4 regions of the Lysinibacillus sp. NPDC059133 genome follow, and region 4 is predicted to be linked to each of the others. Evidence: riboswitches for the same ligand, from Rfam matches in the RefSeq annotation. Region 4 holds a riboswitch; each other region holds the start of a gene.
The links. A riboswitch is a leader RNA that binds a small molecule or an ion and turns the genes downstream of it on or off. The one in region 4 is predicted to bind S-adenosylmethionine.
Positions count from the first base shown of each region.

Region 1: another riboswitch for S-adenosylmethionine. It lies ahead of ACFXN8_RS16045 (bifunctional homocysteine S-methyltransferase/methylenetetrahydrofolate reductase); the one in region 4 lies ahead of metK (methionine adenosyltransferase).
Region 2: another riboswitch for S-adenosylmethionine. It lies ahead of ACFXN8_RS13455 (MetQ/NlpA family ABC transporter substrate-binding protein); the one in region 4 lies ahead of metK (methionine adenosyltransferase).
Region 3: another riboswitch for S-adenosylmethionine. It lies ahead of ACFXN8_RS05100 (Na+/H+ antiporter NhaC family protein); the one in region 4 lies ahead of metK (methionine adenosyltransferase).

Region 1 is NZ_JBHZDH010000031.1:10,319-12,523, forward strand. Features, by position in the region: gene ACFXN8_RS16045 (bifunctional homocysteine S-methyltransferase/methylenetetrahydrofolate reductase) at 1-1,173, opposite strand, end outside; SAM riboswitch class I at 1,267-1,366, opposite strand; gene ACFXN8_RS16050 (protoporphyrinogen oxidase) at 1,492-2,205, opposite strand, start outside.
Region 2 is NZ_JBHZDH010000022.1:41,152-43,356, forward strand. Features, by position in the region: gene ACFXN8_RS13450 (methionine ABC transporter ATP-binding protein) at 1-220, opposite strand, end outside; gene ACFXN8_RS13455 (MetQ/NlpA family ABC transporter substrate-binding protein) at 325-1,158, opposite strand; SAM riboswitch class I at 1,247-1,352, opposite strand; gene ACFXN8_RS13460 (pyridoxal phosphate-dependent aminotransferase) at 1,591-2,205, opposite strand, start outside.
Region 3 is NZ_JBHZDH010000006.1:65,181-67,385, reverse strand. Features, by position in the region: gene ACFXN8_RS05100 (Na+/H+ antiporter NhaC family protein) at 1-1,101, opposite strand, end outside; SAM riboswitch class I at 1,209-1,316, opposite strand; gene ACFXN8_RS05095 (protein NO VEIN domain-containing protein) at 1,650-2,205, shown strand, end outside.
Region 4 is NZ_JBHZDH010000060.1:24,428-26,632, reverse strand. Features, by position in the region: gene metK (methionine adenosyltransferase) at 1-795, opposite strand, end outside; SAM riboswitch class I at 1,097-1,214, opposite strand; gene pckA (phosphoenolpyruvate carboxykinase (ATP)) at 1,946-2,205, shown strand, end outside.

The DNA.
Region 1 (2,205 bases), on a different contig from region 4:
ATTACGATCTCGGCATGTTATATGGGTTAACGGGCGTACCCCATGCGTTTCTTTCAGTAAGGCACCCATTGCGACATTACTAATCCTTGGTGAAGCAAGTGAATTATCTGCCATCATGACTACATCCGCGCCAGCCTCATATAATTTTTTTGCCCCTTCAATAAAGCCTTCGATTTCTAAATGTCTTGGTGTATCTAACTCCACAATAATCGAGCGTTCCCGTTTTACTTTTACATGTAATGGCTCATAATTTGCTGGCTCTGCCTCACGGACAACCTCTACTTTTTCTGGCTTTGCATACTTTTTCTCGACCGGGGATAGCTCCTCTAAGTACTTCTTCGCTGCAGCAATATGCTTTGGTGTCGTACCACAGCAGCCACCAATTAAACGTACCCCCTGATCACGAAGCTCTACAGCTGCTCGACCAAAATAATCTGCCTCCGACTCATATACGACACGGCCATCCTCCAAATCAAGGAGAGAGGCGTTCGGATATGCTGACATAAATGCCTTTTTAGGAAGCTCTACTCCTTCGAATGCTTGTATAGTATGGTGAGGACCTAAGCGACAGTTAACACCAACGATATCAGCACCTAGCGCTTCAAGTTTATGTAAGGCGTTATTTAAGCTCATTCCATTTTGCAAAATTCCGGGTTCGTGCATAGAAACTTGAGCAATAATCGGTAATTTCGTTTTAGCTCGTAGCATTGTTAAAGTCGCTGTTAGCTCTTCAAAATCATAATACGTTTCAAGTAAAAGACCATCTGGATTTCCTGCAAGTAAAACAGTTGCCTGCTCATCAACTGTTGCTAAAATTTCCTCTAACGTTGCGTCACTTTTACGAATACCACGGATTCCTCCAATAGTACCTAAGACAAATTGTCCACCATCTGCCGCTGCTCGTTTTGCAATCGTTATAGCAGCTTCATTAAACTGCTGCACACGAGATTCTAATCCATAACGGGCTAATTTTATGGCATTAGCTCCGTAAGTGTTCGTTTGAATAATATCGGCACCAGCTGCTATATATTCTCTATGAATCTTTTCAATTAATTCAGGTCTCTGTACATTCATTTCCTCATGGCAGTACTCCAAGCCATAGCCGTATAAAACCGTACCAATTGCGCCATCTGCTGTAAGAACATGCGTTTTTAACCTTTCAAGCAATCCCATAAAACTAGCCTCTCTTCCCTTATCTTTAAAATAAAAAAAAGCCTTCTTTCATAAAAAAAGAAGGCTTTTACGTCGTTTCGTAATTGTTTTTCCTTCTCATCTTCGACTCAACGGTCTTCTGGATTTAGCACCTGACAATAAGTTGGTTGCTGAAGCTTCATAGGGCCAGTCCCTCAGCTTCTCTTGATAAGAATGTAGTATGAATTTTTTAAATAATTAAAAGAATCATATCGTTTACGAACGATTGAGTCAAGACTATTTCACAGAACAGAGGATAATTTTTACGAAAAACATTATATTTTGATTTAATTCAGACAATTACGATAGTTTTCCAGCAAGTTCCTCACCAATTTTTTTACCATTTTGAATACATGCACCTATGCCTACTCCAAAATAAGAGCATCCCGCTATTGATAAATTTGGATAGTTTTCCTCAAGCTCTTGCAAGAGACCTTGCAACGCTTCACGATGTGCCAAGTCGTACTTCGGCATTTGATCAATCCATTTTGTCACGTCAACAATAGTTGGCGTTTCCTCAATCCCCAAGCTTTTTCTTACATCCTCTAGGGCAACAGTTGCTAACTCTTCATCTGTCATCACACGTAATCTCTCATACTCAGGGTTAATGCTCTTATAAAAAAGTCGTACAAGTAATTTTCCTTCTGCTGAGGTGTGTTTCCACTTGCGACTTGTCCACGTTGCTGCATTACAAATAACATCCGAATTATGTGACACAATATAGCCTGTTCCATCTGCTGGTAATCTATTATCGGGTACATCAAATCCTAAGTACATCGTAATGGCGGATGCAGTATTGAATCGTTCAAAATAGCAGTTCAAAGATTCATCCTGCAATAAACTTTGTACCGCTTCATTTGGCAGTGCCATTACAACATGATTTGCTTCAATCATTTTTCCGTTTGCTAATGTAACAGCGTATTGATTCTCCTGCTTTTTAACATTTGTAGTGGCAATCCCTTTTATAATTTCTACATCCGTTAATGTTTCTTCAAGTCGATCTATTAGTGAAGA
Region 2 (2,205 bases), on a different contig from region 4:
GAGAAAGGGAAGTAATATCTACATTGTCGATCAATACTTTTCCTGTTGTTGGACGCTCTAATAAGTTGACACAGCGTATAAGGGTACTTTTTCCTGCACCACTGTAGCCAATAACTCCATGAATTTCACCTTTTTTAACATGCAAGTTAATACCATCTACTGCTTTGACGATATCTTTTTTAGTTTTAAATTCTTTTGTTATATTTTCTAATTGAATCATACTGTGATATCTCCTTTCTAAGCCCTTCTATAAAGCAAGAATCTGCTAGTTTTCCGTAGGAGTCTCGCAGATTCTCGATTGTATGAAAGGTCCTTAATCGTCAATTACCAGCCCGGAATAACAGAACCTTTGAATTCTTCTTCAATAAATTTGCGTACTTCATCAGATTGATAAGCTTCAACGAACTTTTTGATTGTTGGGTCGTCTTCGTTTTCAGCACGGACTGCAATGTAATTCACATAAGGAGAGTCAGTAGACTCTAAAAGGATTGAATCTTTTTTAGGATTAATGCCAGCATCAAGAGCGAAGTTCGTATTAATAGCTGCTACATCTACTTCACTAAGCTGCTTCGGAATTTGTGCAGCTTCTAATTCAATGAATTTAAAATTCCTTTTGTTTTCTTCGACATCGCGAATAGATGCTGTTAAGTCTGCACCTTCTTTTAATTTAATGATGCCTGCCTCTTGAAGGACAAATAGAGCACGAGCCCCGTTCGTTGGATCATTTGGTAACCCGAATGTTGCACCATCAGGAACCTCATCGAATGATTTATATTTCTCAGAGTATATGCCCATAGGATTTAAAATTGTTTTTCCTACTGGCACTAAATCTGTTTTGTGATCTTTGTTAAATGCATCGAGGAATGGCTTGTGTTGATAACTATTTACATCAAGATCACCCTCGGCTAACGATGTATTTGGTAAAACATAATCAGAGAAAGTTTTTAGTTCAACCTCTAAGCCATTTTCTTTGGCAACTTTTGCAACAACCTCTGCAATTTGTTCGTGTGGACCAGAAGTCACACCCACTACAATTTTATTTTCATTAATAGCCTTATCTTGACTATCTTTACTGTCTTCTTTAGTACCGCAGCCTACTAATGCTGCTACTAATGTGAGACTCGCTAAACCTAATAAAAATTTGTTTTTCTTTTTCATGAAACATACCTCCAAAGTTGTTTTATCGGTAGTTAAAAATAAAAAAAACTCTCTTATAAACTAAGAGAGGCTCATGAAAAAACGTCCTCTCTTATCTATCAAACGATGATCGTTTGCAGGATTTAGCACCTTCCTTAAAAAAAGGAGGTTGCCGAGCTTCATAGGGCCAGTCCCTCAGCTACTCTTGATAAGAGATTTATAATATTTTTTTGTAAATCCGATAGAACTAATATAAATTATAGAATATAGTAAGTCAATCGAATTTTTAAAATTTTTTATTTTATTATAATATTTAGTTGAAAAAGAATCCGCTAGAAGTAGGGTTGGAGCAACAAAAAAAGATAGTGAAATAAAAAACTGTTCCCATAGCAAGTTTGTGCTAATGGAACAGTTTTTCGGGTAGAGTCTACTCAAGTAGGGGGATTGAAATGTTTATGAGCTAAATAAGTTTAATTTTTCAATTCTGCTAATCGCTTCACGTAAGCGGTCTTCGCTAACAAGTAAACCAACCCGTACATAGCCTTCACCATATTGACCGAAGCCATTGCCTGCAGCTACTGCGATATCAGCCTTGTCGAGCAATAAATCGGCAAATTGTTCACTCGTAAAACCTAATGGAACAGGGAGCCATGCAAAGAAAGAGCCTCTTGGTGCCGCTACTTGCCAACCAATTCGCTGAGCTTCTTCGATCAGGACATTTCGTCGACGCTCATAAGTTGCTCTTAACTTGTCAGTGCAACTCTGTGAAGCGGTAAGTGCAACTGCCGCCGCTTGTTGCACTGCGGGGAATTGACTACAAAATAGATGATCTTGAATAAGGTTAATGGCTGCAACAATATCGGGGTTACCAACTGCAAAACCAATGCGCCAGCCTGCCATATTATACGTTTTGGATAATGTATACATTTCGATACCGACATCTTTTGCACCGTCAGCTTGGAGGAAGCTGATAGGTTTATTGCCGTCAAATCCAATCGCTCCGTAGGCAAAATCATGTGCTACGATAATGTTGTGCTCTTTTGCAAAGCGTACTGTGTCCTCGAAAAA
Region 3 (2,205 bases), on a different contig from region 4:
TATACTTGCGGACTTTCTCGGCTCAATCCCATACTGGTCAGCAATATTTTTTGCAAGTGGACCAGCAATTAAAATAGCAATTGTATTATTGGCAGTAGAGAAATTAGTTAAACTCACAAGGCCGGCAATCCCGAATTCAGCACCCTTTTTTGATTTAATTCTTCGTGTGGCAAGGTGAAGTAGGAAGTCAATTCCTCCGTTAAGCTTAATAATCTCCACCATTCCAGCTATTAATATCGCAAGAAATGCCATTTCATACATGCCTGACATTCCTTCGCCAATCTTTTGCATAAGGTCCATTAACTGATAGCTGCCTTCCGCTAAGCCAACACCCCCGGCCAGAACAATCCCAAATGCAAGAACAAGGAATACGTTCATTCCAACTAGTGCAAAAATAATAACCAAAACATAGGGAATAATTTTTATCCAACTATAGCTTAAATGTTCTACTTGTGTCGCCGTTTCACCCATTGTGATAACCCCTAAAATAATGCTCGTTACAATAGCTGCCGGCAACACAATCCAAAAATTCACCTTAAATTTATCCTTCATTTGTGCACCTTGTGAACGAACGGCAGTGATGGTTGTATCTGAAATAAAGGATAAATTATCGCCAAACATCGAACCGCCAACAATCGCTGCCATTACTAAAGCCATGGAAAAGTCGGTATGCTCGCTGATCCCAACTCCAATTGGTGCCAGTGCAACAATTGTTCCTACCGAAGTACCCATTGATAGGGAGATAAAGCAGGCAATGATGAACAAGCCTACGACAAGTAAGTTTGGCGGAATGACTGACAGAGCAAAGTTAACAGTGGAGTCCACTGCCCCCATGCCTTTTGCTACCTCTGAAAAGGCTCCAGCCAATAGAAAAATAACAACCATCAGCATGACATTTAAATTTCCTGCGCCTTTACAAAAAATATCAACCTTTCGCGAAAACGATTCTTTTCGATTCATCGCCAGAGCCACAGCGCCCGAAATGGCAATGGCTACAATGACAGGGAAGGCATAAAAATCACCTGTAATAACCCCTGAACCAATAAATAAAACTAAAAAAACAACAAATGGGATTAGCGCCCATGGATTCTCTTTCTTCATTGTTCTACCTCCAAAAATTAAAAATGGATACGTCTTTGTCCATTCTCTTACTAAAAAAGACCTCTTCTTGAAATAACAAGAAGAGGTCTTATATCTATAAAACACTCCTCTTATCTATCAAGCCATTGCTTGCTGGATTTGGCACAGTAACTTAATCACAAAGTTCCGCTGCCGAGATTTCATAGGGCCAGTCCCTCCATCTCTCTTGATAAGAAGAAAAACATATTATTTTTTGCACAATAATGAAATATTATAATAAAACATCTATATTTGCAACTTATTTTTAATCAAACTGTATTTCAAAACGACATAAAAGTACTTTTTCTCAAAAAAGCCTGCTTTAAGGCTACCGCAGTACAAAAGAGAAGCTTTAAATTTTCGCGAAATTTAGTGTCTTTAATCTCTCGAAAAGAAAAAAGATATTTAATATTATCGACCTAGCAATGGATTTTTTTGACAATTTAATGATCATGAATTATAGTAAAAATACAATATTTAAATAATATTAAAATTGAAATGGAACGTTTCCTGAAACTAAGGGTGAATATATGAGTAATTTTATTGTCATGCAAAATGCTACACACGAGGAAGAAATTATCGGAGGATATATGTGGTCCCCACAAAAAAATAAAAATGGAAATAGCAATCATGCGTACGAACGAATGGCTATAATTAAGGCTGGTAATAAAATTTACAGCTGTTATGATCAAGCAATTCGAGCGGTAGGTATAGCAACGTCAGATTGTTATATTGCAGAACAACCGCATGAGCTACAGGAGAAAAATCTATGGTCTGATGAAGGATATAAGGTGGATGTAGATTACACAATTTTAGAAAATCCAATTATGATTAGAGATGTTTGGGGAGCTATGGAATCTGATCGTCCGCAAAAATATTCAGCCTTTCAAGAAAATGGACGAGGAAATCAGGCTTACTTATTTCCCTGTCCTGAAGCTTGGGCTAGCTTGTTTGACAGCTTTTTGGACGAAGATAGCTCAGAAGCAGAAGCAGAAGCAGAACTAATAGAAGATGGTGAAATTAACGAGGAAACGTTTGCGACTTCTAGTTACGAGCAAGGAGAGTCTAGAGTTAGTAATAGGATAG
Region 4 (2,205 bases):
GTATGTATCAACGATGATTTTGCGTCCAGTTAGACCAGCATCTCCTTTTGGACCACCAATTACGAATCGGCCAGTTGGGTTGATGAAATATTTCGTCTCAGCATCTAATAATTCACTTGGAACAACTGGGGCAATAACGAATTCTTTTAAGTCTGCTTGAATTTGCTCAAGTGTAGCTTCTTCGTCATGCTGTGTAGAAATGACAATCGTATCAACGCGCACTGGTACATTGTTTTCATCATACTCAATTGTTACTTGTGTTTTTCCGTCTGGACGTAAATATGCTAGTTCACCAGATTTACGTACTTCCGTTAAACGACGAGCCAATTTATGCGCTAAACTAATTGGTAATGGCATAAGCTCTGGTGTTTCGTTACATGCATAACCGAACATTAAACCTTGGTCACCTGCGCCAATTGCTTCAATGTCAGCGTCTGTCATAGAGCCTTCACGCGCCTCTAATGCTTGGTCAACACCTTGAGCAATATCAGGTGATTGCTCACCAATAGCAACAAGTACTGCTAGGTTTTCAGCATCAAAGCCATATTTCCCACGTGTATAACCGATTTCTGCTACAGTATCACGAACGATACCTTTAATATCTACATAAGTAGAAGTAGTAATTTCTCCTGCTACTAATACTAAGCCAGTTGTTACTGTTGTTTCACACGCTACACGTGCGTTTGGATCTTCTGCTAAAATAGCATCTAAAATGGCATCCGAGATTTGATCACAAATTTTGTCTGGATGTCCTTCAGTAACACTCTCTGATGTAAACAGTCGACGTTTTGTCATTTGGTTTTCCTCCTATTACTTTAACAAATAATACTTGCGAATTAATACGGTACTCATTACCCATGTCAAGCCCGCTCCTATAGATTGAACTCTTAAGCCGTTGTTGTGGCTGTCGCTACGTTGCACTACGCTTTCGCACAAATAAACAACTGTTGCTTTTAACACGAGATTTCGAAAGATCCGTCATTATAATAAGGAAAGGACTATATACTTACCTTTACATTCGTTTTTAACAATAAAAAAATCCTTTTCTCACGCTTACTTAACATGAGGAAAGGAATAATGACTTCGTAACCTTTCACTCTTATCGTTCAAGGGGTTTCCCCTTGCATCAGGTTGGCACCAGCGCATGTGTGAAATGGTTCATGCAGGTTGCCGGGTTTCATAGGGCCTGACCCTCCACCAGCTCGGGATAAGAGTATCCGTTCAATATCTCATAATACGTAAAAGGTCGAACGTTGTCAAATATTTTTAACCTCTTTCAGCTAATGTCCAAACACCCGATGAAATAGAGGAACTCAGTATAAGAACGCCACGTCCTGTGCGAAAGCGAAGCGTTAGCACTACGCTTTCGCGCAAAAAACAATTGTTGGCCTAAAGCTTCCGGCAGATATCCCGGAATCGGCATAATTGATTGTATTTATATAAAGAAAGTGCGGGATTATAAAGAAACTAATTTGGATTATGCTGTAAATTGAAACAAAATAATCCCTATTCTCCACCTCCCATCATGTGTTAACATATGTGTAACCCTTTACAGCACATTTTGTAGCGAAAGCAAAGCGTCAGCTACAGAACATGTGGTGGATGAATATGATTGTAGCCCCTTTTCAGCCGAAGACAAGCTCCAACTAATAAAAACCAAGCTAAAAACTTCACATCCTGTGCGAACCTCATGTTAGCCAAAAGCTTCTAAACACAATTTTGCTGTGTCGAAAGTGATTGTTTGATCACTTATTATATAGGGTAAAAAGCATTATCAAAACGAATCAATTTACTTTTTGTCGTTTTCTTGAAAAGTAATAAAATCTGAAAAATAATTTCTGAATTAGTATAGATTATTTAAGCAATTGTGTTATACTATTTTTGAAATTAAGAAAATCTCCCTCAAACTCTAGGGAATACTATAAAAAAGGATGGTATTTAATCGATGAATTCAGTAGAAATTGCAAACGAACTGAAGGAATTATTAAGCGGCGGTAACATTAATGTTCAACTTTCAGTACCACAATTAGCTGAAAAGGCTACTTCTCGTGGTGAAGCTATGTTAACAGTAGATGGCGCAGTTCGTGCAGAAACTGGCAAATACACTGGTCGTTCACCTAAAGATAAATATACGGTAGAAGAAGATAGCACAAAGGATAAAATTGACTGGGGCAAAGTTAACCGACCAATTTCTTCTGAAGTGTT